DNA from 2 places in the Paenibacillus sp. 481 genome. Region 2 is predicted to be linked to the other one. Evidence: riboswitches for the same ligand, from Rfam matches in the RefSeq annotation. Region 2 holds a riboswitch; the other holds the start of a gene.
What was found. Region 2 has a riboswitch for S-adenosylmethionine ahead of KIK04_RS16145 (methionine ABC transporter ATP-binding protein). Riboswitches for the same ligand answer to the same signal wherever they lie in the genome.
Positions count from the first base shown of each region.

Region 1 (5,977 bases), 160 kb from region 2:
CGGAATATCAGCATGTGTCTGAACGGCAGGATACGTCATCAGTGACTCTACCCCACCTAAGCTTTCTGCAAACGCAATCAGCTTCAAGTGTCGCAAAATCGGGTCCACGTAGCGAGCGTCCTTGACTCGGAATGAAAAAATGCCTGTATTGCCAGAAGATTGCCGACGCTGGATATCATAGCTCGGATGATCTTCAAGCGCTGGATGGAAGACGGCAACAATAGATGGATGCTCTGTCAGCCAGCGAGCAACGCGCTCTGCATTGTATTCGTGGCGCTCCATCCGAATGGCCAGTGTCTTCATCCCACGCATTAGCTGATAGGAATCAGACGGGCTCAACACTGCTCCGATTGAATTGTGCAAAAAGGCCATCTGTTCAGACAACTCTTTGCCTTTCGTAACAATTAGTCCAGCTAGCACGTCGTTATGCCCACCAAGATATTTGGTTGCGCTATGAATAATAATGTCGGCCCCCAATTCCAGCGGACGTTGGAAGAATGGAGTAAGCAATGTGTTGTCCACTACCGTTAGCAACCCGTGCGTCTTCGCCCACGCGGATACTTTCTCGATGTCCGTAATCATCATGAGCGGATTCGTAGGTGTTTCAATAATGACCGCCTTCGTTGACGGTGTTCGCACCGACTCCAACGCATCCATATCATTTGTATCTACATAAGAAGCAGTTATACCAAAACGGGATAAGATGCGCTCAAGCAGACGGTAAGTGCCACCGTATAAATCTAGCGACACAATCAGATGATCACCTTGACTGAACAAGGTGAATATAGTCTGCAACGCAGCCATCCCGCTGCTACACGCAAAGCCGGCATCACCGCTCTCCAAAGCAGCAGCCGCGTCTTCTAGCACCTGCCGCGTCGGGTTTTTCGTACGGATGTAATCAAATCCTGTACTTTGCCCAAGCCGTGGATGACGAAAAGCTGTTGACTGGTAGATCGGAAAATTGACTGCACCTGTGTTCGGCTCTTGAATAGAACCGATTTGAGCCAAGCGGCTCTCCAACCGATATTTTGTCTCGTCGCGCTCGATCATTGTGTGATAACCCCTTCCTTGTTAGCAGCAGCATAGTCTAATTCAAATGGCGTTTCTTGATATACGTAGTAGTTCAGCCAGTTGGAGAACAACAAATTCGCATGCGCACGCCATGTCGAAAACGGTCTTTTTGTCGGATCATTTCCCGGAAAATAATTTTTCGGCAGATCCATGGCCATTCCTTTTTCAACATCGCGGTCGTATTCCCATTGCAACGTACAGGCATCGTATTCGGAATGTCCCGTTACGAATATTTGCTTGCCATCTCTTGAAGCAACTAAATATACGCCCGATTCTTCCGATGCAGAGAGCACTTCTAACTCCGCTACCTTATCAATATCTTCTTGTCGGAATTCAGTGTGACGGGACTGTGGGACAAGAAACATTTCATCGAATCCGCGAGTTAACTGTACATTTTCTTTTTTCAGCTCGTGTGGAAACACACCGAATATTTTGTGATCCAACGAATATTTAGGCACACCGAAGTGATAATACAATCCTGCTTGAGCAGCCCAACAAATATGGAACGTGGACGTGACTTTCTTTTTCGACCATTCCATAATATGGCATAACTCACTCCAGTAGTTCACTTCTTCAAATTCCATTTGCTCTACCGGCGCTCCTGTAATAATAAGACCATCGAACCTTTGATCCTGTATATCTTCAAACGTTTTATAGAAACTGGATAAATGCTCAGCTGACGTATTTTTAGAAGTATGTGTAGCTGGATGAAGCAGCGTCACATCTACTTGCAGCGGCGTATTTCCGATTAAGCGCAACAATTGAGTCTCCGTAGTCTCTTTCGCTGGCATCAAATTCAGAATAATAATTTTTAACGGACGAATGTCTTGCTGGTAAGCACGCGTTTCATCCATCACAAATATGTTCTCCTGTGTTAAAACTTCTTTCGCCGGCAAATGATCGGGTATTTTAATCGGCATGTGACGCTCCTCCTTCGTAGGGTTCGAGTTTATTGTTAAATGATGACATTCAGGTAGGAGGTTACAAAAAAAACCTTCCCCGGCATTCGAGAAAGGTTTCGCGTTAAAAAATAAACATATGCGCCTCTCTCATCTCTCAGCAACGGGCATACCGTTCCTGCAAGAATTAGCACCGTGCGTTATGAAAATGGCTGCTTGCGCTCTATGAGCGCCGCGTCATTAACGCCGGTTGCCGGGTGTCATCGGGCTTGTCCCTCCACCTACTCTTGATAAGATTGCAACTCATATTCAATTGTAACTGCCGTGCATATGTTGCACTTGGTAATAATTTAATGCAAGTCGAGTCGCTCGTCAAGAGGAAATTCACCATCTTTTACCGTTGGCATACGTTGTAGGGAAAACCTTGAAAGCATGGAAGCGACGGATTATACTAGACAAGTGCTTATTTGCACAACCTTATTTTAATGATATGAGGTGAAGTTCGGATGGATGGCGATCCCAGACCGAGAGACGGCGTTAACGGACAACTGAATAGGATGATTCGATCACTTGCGCGTCTTGGCTGCATGGATTGCTTTATGCTGACCTATTTGCCAACCGAACATTTGGCTATAAGATAAGAGCGGACTGCGCTTAGTGCACCGACGACGTTGCAACCTCGATCGAATCGTCTACTTTGACGATGACGTCTGTTCTCGTGCTGAAACACGAATCAGACCGAAGGAGTGATTTGCAATGAAAATTCGTCTGGTCAATCAAGGCGTATTCACGCCAATTGATGACATCGAAACAACATTGAAGCCGCCAGAAGAAGGCTTTTATTGGATTGATGCAGACATCGAAGACCTTGTTGTTCTACAGCAACTCTTCTCTATTCACGACCTAGCAGTAGAGGATTGCTTGAATGAAGAAGAGCAACGCCCGAAAATTGAAATTTATGAAGGCCACTATTTTATTGTGGTAAACAGCATTCGCTTTGACGATGAAGAAATTTTTCTACGCACGTTGAACACTTTTTTAGGCAAGCATTATTTAATAACGGTAACCCAGCAAAAAATTAACGAACTGCGCACGGTCAAGCCCCTACTGTGGGAGCAAGAGGTATGTACGCCAGACCGGATGCTCTATTTGCTCATTGACTTAGTTGTCGATAACTACTTTACGGTAGCAGACCGCATCGAGGCCAAAATCGACAATCTGGAAGAAGAAATGCTCGTTAATGCTAAGAAATCGCACTTGAACGAAATTATTAGCTTGCGCAGCGAAATTTTATGGTTGAAAAAAGGGCTCGGTCCACAAAAAGAAGTGCTAACTGTGCTATATCGCAAAGATTTGCGCCTTATTGACGACGACCTGCAAAAATATTTTCGCGATATATATGAAAATGCTGTCAAAGTAACTGAAACGTTTGAAACGTTTCGCGATTTGATGGGGAACTTGCGTGAATCGTATCAATTGAGCATTGCAAATCGTGCCAACGAAATTATGCGTGTATTTACAGCGATGACGACTATTTTTATGCCACTTACGTTTATCACAGGTATTTATGGGATGAACTTTGATTATATTCCTTTTATGGATACGAAATACGGATCTGTATTTGCAATCGGCTTTATGTTTCTTCTTGGTGGGTTTATGTTTTATTTGTTCCGCAAAAAAGATTGGCTATAACGTTGTTACAACGGTTCCTATTATGCCCGCTGCTCCCTACTCATACGGGGACAGCGGGCTTTTCATAATCCTAGAAGCCATCGCTCACCTGATTGGCGTTTAACCTACCTGAACGAATCCGTTCTGTATGTATACCATTTGTACGCTATCTTCCCTTATGCAATTTTTCTGGCATCACCGCCCTGCTCGCTCTTCTCGCTTTGCCCATTGTGCTCGCGACGCACTAGCCGCAACAGGCGAATCCGCTCGTATATCGGCTGCAACTCCACCATAGGCTTCTCTAATGCCATCTCTCCATAAGCTCGCACAAGTACAGGCCGCAAATATTTATCACCCAAATCGGACAAAGCATGCTCTATAGCAGAACGCTCATCCTGCGGCAAATCAACGAGCTCCCGCTCAATAAGCTCCTGCATATTGAATCCTTCTTGCTCCATCGCTTCTATGCGTACAATAATCTCCCGTCTGTCTACCTGTAAGCGTGTCATCAATTGCTCAATGCGCTCACCAAGTTGAACCCCTTCGAGCAAACGACGACGCTCGGTTATTTTCAACAATTCCGCGGCTTGCTTATCTTCTTCTTGCTCATAGATCCACTTCGCAAACTCTGCTTCCGTCACTGCAGCCTGCACCCAGTCTAACGGGAACGTCGTTTTTCGCTCCATTGTTCGCGTCACCTCCAAAATATCCTCGGCATATGAGGCGACTTTCGCATCGCCGAACCCGGGCAATTGCTTAAGTTCCTCCGGCGTATGCGGCACAAAAGCACTTACGATACGCAACATGCGATTAGTCGCGATCCAATAAGGAGCTCGCTTTAACTTGCCCGCTGTTTCACGACGCCACTTGGCCAGTTGCTCATACAACGGCGAAGGATGGTGCAAATCCGCATAGCATGTTATCCATTCTTGACGTTCGCGCATGCGCCGCTCATGCATGTTAGCTTCTGGCGAAAACCCAAGCGATAAACGATAACCTGCGCTCAACAAGCTGGCCATGCCACGCCGTAAAGCTGCACGCATTTCTACCCACATCGTGCCCTCGTACCAGATTAGCGACTTCCCTTCCCGCTCCCAGCACACTACCCAGTTCCCATCCTGCTCACCAGCAGTTATAATGCCATATTCATTAGACTTCTCATCAGGTGGGCTAGGTGACACCGTATCCGAATCTTTACTAAGCTCAAGCATAGCCATCCAAATCAATTTCATTACCATTTCCTCCTCGCAGTATGTAATAGGACATGTCGTCTGTTTCGCATGTTGTGAGGTGCATCTATTTGCCCTGTGTCATTCATCTAAGAACGCGTCAAAGTAAAATAAAAAAAGAAAGCACCCCTTTGAATAGCCTATGGCTCATCAAAGAGGTGCTTCCTCGTCCTAGTTATGAATTTAACTAAATTATAGCATGTCACGTTCGTGTGTCAATTCCTAATCATACTTTCATCTATTCATAATAAGCATTCATTAGCAAATATTTCATCATTTCACAAACGAATTGGATAGGCTATAATGGGGACGTCATCCTTCAAAGGAGGTACAACACGATGAACATCAATGAATTGGATTTTTTATCGGACAGTACAGAACAAACGAGTACACGATTTGTAACCGTTATTGGCAACAGCATGCATCGTTTTGATCTGGCTGTCACAACTACGAATCGCTTTTATGGAAAAAAGTTAGTGACCGATCTGCAATCAGGACTAACCGCTATCCTAGGTCAGGACGACTTGGAAGAAGAGGGATACCTTGAACACTTTTACAAGTTGACTGAAGAGGAAGCAGAGGACTTACGCCAGTTTCTAAGCTTAGTTGTTGGCGAAGTGAATTTTACGGACTAGACATGAGAACAGAGAGAAACCCCTCGCCTTTAAAAAGACAGGGGTTTCTCGACAAGCTGAAATGCGCGCTAAGCGCTTTTTTTGTGTAAACTCATACATAGAGCAAGGGAATCTTGAATCCACTTACTTGAACAGTACTTAAACATTACTTGAACAATAAAGCGTTACTAATATTGCGCCCTGGCTTCGTCATCAGCTTGCCGTTCGCGTATAAACCGGAAGATGCACCGCCATCCAAATTCATCGCATGCACAGCACCTAGCTGTTTCCAAGCAGCAGCCCATTCCTTCATCGTCGCCGAACGTACAGTCGCGATCATCACGGAACCGTCAGGCATAATGCCTACTCCACTACGTGCCGCAGACAGCGTAAGTATTTTATCTTGTCTGAAGCCTTCTGCTTTAGGATTTAGAGCAACTTTGCCATCTTTGACAAGACGCGGTCCCGCTCCAATAGCGGCCGTCACGTCACT
Region 1 covers NZ_CP075175.1:3,808,970-3,814,946, reverse strand. Annotated here, with positions in the region: gene KIK04_RS16800 (aminotransferase class I/II-fold pyridoxal phosphate-dependent enzyme) at 1-1,050, opposite strand, end outside; gene metA (homoserine O-acetyltransferase MetA) at 1,047-1,991, opposite strand; SAM riboswitch class I at 2,118-2,267, opposite strand; gene KIK04_RS24225 (hypothetical protein) at 2,477-2,611, shown strand; gene corA (magnesium/cobalt transporter CorA) at 2,727-3,662, shown strand; gene KIK04_RS16785 (HRDC domain-containing protein) at 3,818-4,873, opposite strand; gene KIK04_RS16780 (DUF3055 domain-containing protein) at 5,209-5,505, shown strand; gene KIK04_RS16775 (phosphodiester glycosidase family protein) at 5,651-5,977, opposite strand, start outside.
Region 1: another riboswitch for S-adenosylmethionine. It lies ahead of metA (homoserine O-acetyltransferase MetA); the one in region 2 lies ahead of KIK04_RS16145 (methionine ABC transporter ATP-binding protein).

Region 2 (5,977 bases):
CATCAGATGAATCGACTCTTGTGGTTGGGTCGTTCCAACCGCGATTTGAACTAACGTTTCATGGTCTTCCAAGGAAAGACCTAGACCAGCTAAATGATAGGGCAGCTTCATTTTTTTGTAAAAAGGAAGCAAGTCCCACACTTCTTGCTCATTGCGTTCCAGCACAAGTTGAATAAGGATGCCGTAGGCTACCTTTTCTCCATGTAACCGATCATGGGTTGCGGGAGCTACCGTCAGTCCGTTATGGACGGCGTGCGCACCAGCGATCCGGCCCATATAATCACCGTAGCCGCCGACCATGCCGCCAGCCATAATAATCGTCTCGATGACTTGTATAAACGCATCCGACAACTGCTTGCTTTCAGCCGCTTGAATGCTTGCTTCACCGTGCATCAATAAGATTGAGCGGCATAGGTGAGCCGCGTGATGGGCGATTTGAATCGCTAACGAAGGGTTGTTCACTTTGCGAATAAGGACATCTGCTTCGTACCATTTAGCGAGTGTATCTGCAATTCCAGCCCGCAAATAGGGGATAGGGGCGTGCAGGGAGATGGTTGGTTCTACTAGTACCATCAGCGAACTTTTTGGGAAAATCGTATACGTCGTAAATTGTCCGTCCTCATTGTAGAACACGCTTAAAGGTGTCCACGCGGCACAATTTGAGGCTAAAGTCGGCGCAAGTATCGTTTCAAGCTGCGCAACGTGGCCAGCTGCTTTCACGAGGTCTAGCACTTTGCCGCCGCCTACGCCAAGAATAACGTCTGCTTGCTCGGCGTGGGCATAGTCAGCAACACGCTGTGCTTCTGCCTCTGTGCATTCGCCGTTATAGCGTAATTGCAGCAGCGTAAGGCGAGTCTGCTGTGGAAAGAAGGGCTGCGCCGCTTGCCACGAGTGCTCGCCGTGTACGACGAGCACTCGCTTAAAGCCATATGGCTCAAGCAAGGTATCGAGCTTACTCAAAATGCCAGTTTCACAATAGTAAAGGGCAGGTGCCCCTCTCACGATTATCGGTTCGCTCATGTTAATCACTTCCCTTTTAGCATCCATTGCGGTTTGCCGAAGCCTTTGAATTGCTCGTCGATAATTTGCTCGAACTCAGCGGATTCAACGGCTGCTTTCAAATCTTTTGCGAACAGCTTGTCCAAATCAGCCGTGTTAACGACGACACGGTTGCGATAGTCATCCGGCATGTTTTCAAGCAGAAGGGCATCCAACAAGTCCATCTTCGCCGCCAAGGCGAAGTTACCTGGAACGAGTGACAGGTCAACGCTATCAACAGCACGCGGCAGTTGCGCAGCCTCAAGCGGCTGCAACACGAGTTGCTTCGGATTGTCTTTAATGTCTTTCTCTGAGACACGGAGTGGATCAACGTTGTCATTTATCGTAATGAGACCTGCATCTTGCAGCAGTCCTAACGTACGTGCAAGATTCGTCGGGTCGCTTGCGACTGCTACCGTGCTACCAGCTGCGATTTCATCAAGATTTTTATATTTATTAGAATAGATGCCCATTGGTGCTGTTGGTACAGGAATGAGTTCAGACAATTGGATGCCGTTCTCTTTCGCGAAATTTTCCATGTAAATTTTGTGCTGGAACAAGTTTGCGTGTATATCTCCGTTGGAGAGCGCATTATTGGGCTGTACATAATCACTGAACTCAACGACTTCGATGGTGTACCCTTTTTTCTCCATAATCGGTTTAATTACTTTTGTGACCATATCGCTGTAAGGTCCGGCAGTGGCACCGATTTTAAGCGCTTTGATTTCTTCGGTTGCCGCGCCTGTTCCGCTTGCAGGGGACGAATTGCTGCCGCAGCCTGCGAGCAGACCAATGGATAAAATGATGGAAAGGATCGTTGCGAATTTTTTCATATGAATATACCTCCGTCTAGTTGTGATGGTGAATGGAACCGATTTCCTTAGCGTTTATCTACTTTCTTAGCGATGAAATCCCCGCCGTACTGAATCAATTGAACTAAGCAGACAAGAACAACGACAGTCGTTAACATCACCGTGTTATCATAGCGATAATAACCGAAGCGAATGGCTAAATCTCCAATTCCGCCGCCGCCGACTGTACCTGCCATTGCGGAATACGCAACTAAGCTAATGGCCGTAATCGTAATGCCCTGGATAATGCCAGGCTTTGCTTCAGGGAGTAGCACGTCTTTAATGATCATCCATGGCTTCGCGCCAACTGCGACTGCGGCTTCAATGACGCCTTTGTCGATTTCGCGCAATGCCGTTTCAACTAAGCGGGCGAAAAAGGGTATTGCCGCAATGGATAAGGACACAGAAGCTGCTGTTGGGCCAATCGTAGTGCCTGTAATCAGCTTTGTTAAAGGTAACAGCGTAACGAGCAAAATAATAAATGGAATCGAACGTACAAGATTGACGATAAAGCCGAGCACATTTTTGGTAGGCGTATGCTCAAGGAAAAGGCCTTTATCTGTAATAAACAATAGAATACCAATTGGAAGTCCGACGATTAAGGAGGCGGCCAGCGAAATACCAACCATATAAATCGTCTGTAAAAAAGCTTTGTTCAGGTCAGGCAGTAGCTGAATTAGAGAATCAATGAGCATGATGTATCAACTCCAGTCGGTGGGTTCTCTCTGCAATATAAGCGATAGCCCGCTTAACTTCTGCGTCGTCTCCGATTAGCTCTAAAATAAGAATGCCAAGCGGATTGTCTTGTATGTAATCGATCTTGCCGTGCAAAATGTTGCCTTTTACTTGAAACGATTGCAGCATATCGGTAATGACTGCTTCCTCCGCCTGCGGGGCAACGAAATGAATTTTGACGATGGCCCCTTTGCGCTGCTGTAGTAGTCGCTCTGGCAGCTCGAATTGAAATAGCGTGCTCAAAAACGTTTTCGTCGTCGGATGCTTCGGATCGGCGAACACCTCGTACACATTTCCTTCTTCGATGACATCGCCGTTTTGCATCACAGCCATCCGATCACAAATGTCTTTCACGACTTCCATTTCGTGCGTAATCAGGACGATCGTGAGCTGGAGCTCGCGATTAATTTTTTTTAAGAGCTGCAAAATGGACTGGGTCGTCTCGGGATCAAGGGCCGACGTCGCTTCATCGCACAGCAAGACATGTGGTTCATTGGCTAGGGCGCGGGCGATACCTACGCGTTGTTTTTGCCCGCCACTCAATTGTGAAGGGTACACGTCACTTTTGTCAGACAAGCCAACCATTTTGAGCAGTTCTGGCACACGGGCTTGAATTTCGGCAGTCGACTTTCCGTTTGCTTTCAGCGCGAACGCAATATTTTCATAGACCGTCTTGGAACGGATCAGATGAAAATGTTGAAAAATCATCCCGATTTTGAGGCGGGCTTGGCGAAGCCCTTCACCGTTTAAGCGGGTTAGATCAATGCCATCGACAATGATTTTTCCTGACGTAGGCTCTTCCAACAAGTTGATGCAGCGTAGCAGAGAGCTTTTTCCTGCACCACTGCGTCCGATAATGCCGAAGATTTCGCCTTTGTTTATCGTTAGCGACACGTTATTGACGCCAATAACGGTAGACGTTGCGGTCTTGTATTCCTTTACCAGATGTTGAATCTCGATCATCTCGCTCACTCCCCCTAGTTGTTAGTCTGGTAAAAAGACTATTAAACATAAAAAAGCCTCTTTCACATTCCGAAAGAGGCTTCATTCGTATCGTAATCGAACGACTTATCTTTCAGAACGTGGAACACATTCTGTAGGATTTAGCACCGTTTACTCTATGGTAAGGTTGCCGGACGTCAACGGGCCTATTCCCTCAGTCACTCTTGATAAGAAATGATTCAATTTTTTTGTTGTGACCAATCATATACACGAAAGATATTTTTGTCAATTATATTTTTTATTTATACTTTGGCAAAATAGCTCATAATCGTATGCGCCGCTTGCTTGTAGCCGCCAGCTTGGCGCAATGATTCGCCAATAACATGGGCCTGCTGCTTATAGGAAGGGTTGTTCAACACTTCTAGTAAGGCGGCTCTAAGTGTTTCAGGAGAGAGCTTGTTTTTATCAACGACAACGCCTGCTCCAAGCTCCTGAACTCGGTTTGCTACAAGCGGTTGATCGGATGTTAACGGGATTGTAACGAGGGGCACATTATAATACAAAGCCTCGCTCGTACTGTTCATGCCGGCGTGTGTAATAAACACATCTGCACGCTGTAGCACTTCCAATTGAGGAACAAAAGGTTCCACGATAAAGTTGTCAGGAATCAAATCGGCAATAGGCGCCATATCCGTATATTTGCCTGATGACAGCACGAATTGAATCGGCATATCTCGAAATGTTGTAAAGCAAAGTTTATAGAAATCTATATTTTGGCTCAGGATGGACCCTAGTGAAATGAACACGATCGGTTTATGTAGGTCTTGAAGTTGATGGATTGGGAAAGAAGGTGCATCATGGCGTGGTACAACAGATGGGCCGACAAAATTAAAGCTATCATCCAACTGTTCGACCTGTGGTTGAAAATAACGGCTTGTATAAACCATTTTCAGTCGCCCAACATGGCGTGTAATTTCCTCAATAGTAGGAACAGGCAGATTAAACTGATTGGCTAATTTTTGAGCCACTTCCATCGTACTCGCGTATAGTTGTTCAACATCAATAGGAGTAGCTGTAGCAGCATATTTGTCATCTGTGGCAACTTCCTCCTGCGTCTCTTCCCCTGATCCTAGAGGTTCAACAAAAGCGAACGAAGCGATGGAGCATACGGCTGGAAGTTGAAGCTTTTCTGCTAATATAGTGCCACCCCAACCCATTAAGGAGTCAAAAATTAAATAATCATAGGAGCCGTCCTGCGTCACTTTCAGCACTTCGGGAATGATCGGCTCAATAATGCCGCGAACCATAAAATTAGCAAATTGATACGGGTGCTGATACTCTGTGGGCTTTATGGATGGGTCGTCAGTGAAAGAATGGATATCAAACGGATAAGAGATAAATTGTGCTCCCGTACGTTCGATTTTGGCACGATATTGTTCTGCACACACATAAATGACTTCCTCACCGTTGTCGATCAGTTGCTTGACTAAACCTAGTGTTGGATTAACATGTCCTTCGGCAGGGGTAATAACAAGTAAGGCACGAGCCAATCTAAACACCTCCATCATGTTTATGGTCAGTACAGGTATATTATAGCAATTACATAGGCCTTGTTCATGAATATATCATGAAGTTTATAGACCGATATGTTTCCTTTTTGCTAAGATATGAACATATGTGGACGTATAAAAGCATGACATGACTGACGTAAATATGGAGTGTGGTCAAATGAGTATATACGATTTCGAAGTAACACAAACGAACGGTAACGTAATTTCGCTAGCTGATTACAAGGGGAAGACGCTGTTGCTAGTCAATACGGCTAGCAAATGTACATTTACCCCGCAATATGATGATTTGCAAAAACTGTATGATCGGTTTCGGGAGCAGGAGTTTGAAATTTTAGCATTTCCGTGCAATCAGTTTGGCGAGCAGGAACCTGGAACAAATGAGGAGGCGACTTCGTTCTGTCAGCTTAATTATGGCGTGAAGTTTCCGGTATTTGCGAAGTTGGAAGTAAACGGTGCAGATGCTCATCCATTGTTTCAACATTTGAAGCAGCAAGCGCCATTTGGCGGCTTTGATGAGTCTGACATTCAAGCTAAATTGTTAAGATTGATGATTAGTGAGAAAAATCCCGAGTGGCTAGTCGGCGATTCTATTAAGTGGAATTTTACTAAGTTCTTAATCGATGCCAATGGGGACGTCGTACGTCGCTATGAACCTTTTGAATCGCCGCTTGACTTTGCGGTTGATATTGAGCGAAGCGTAAGTCATTCGCTGCAAAATAAGTGAAATAGGGGATCTACAGTCCTCACTAGGTGAAGAGCCCATGAGGGGCTACCTACGGTGACCTCCGTCACATAGGAATAACCCTTTTTGCTTCCTAACATGAAAGAGGGATGTCTCGC
Region 2 covers NZ_CP075175.1:3,651,016-3,656,992, forward strand. Annotated here, with positions in the region: gene KIK04_RS16130 (iron-containing alcohol dehydrogenase family protein) at 1-1,020, opposite strand, end outside; gene KIK04_RS16135 (MetQ/NlpA family ABC transporter substrate-binding protein) at 1,026-1,871, opposite strand; gene KIK04_RS16140 (methionine ABC transporter permease) at 1,919-2,584, opposite strand; gene KIK04_RS16145 (methionine ABC transporter ATP-binding protein) at 2,574-3,587, opposite strand; SAM riboswitch class I at 3,690-3,800, opposite strand; gene KIK04_RS16150 (macrolide family glycosyltransferase) at 3,869-5,116, opposite strand; gene KIK04_RS16155 (glutathione peroxidase) at 5,295-5,861, shown strand.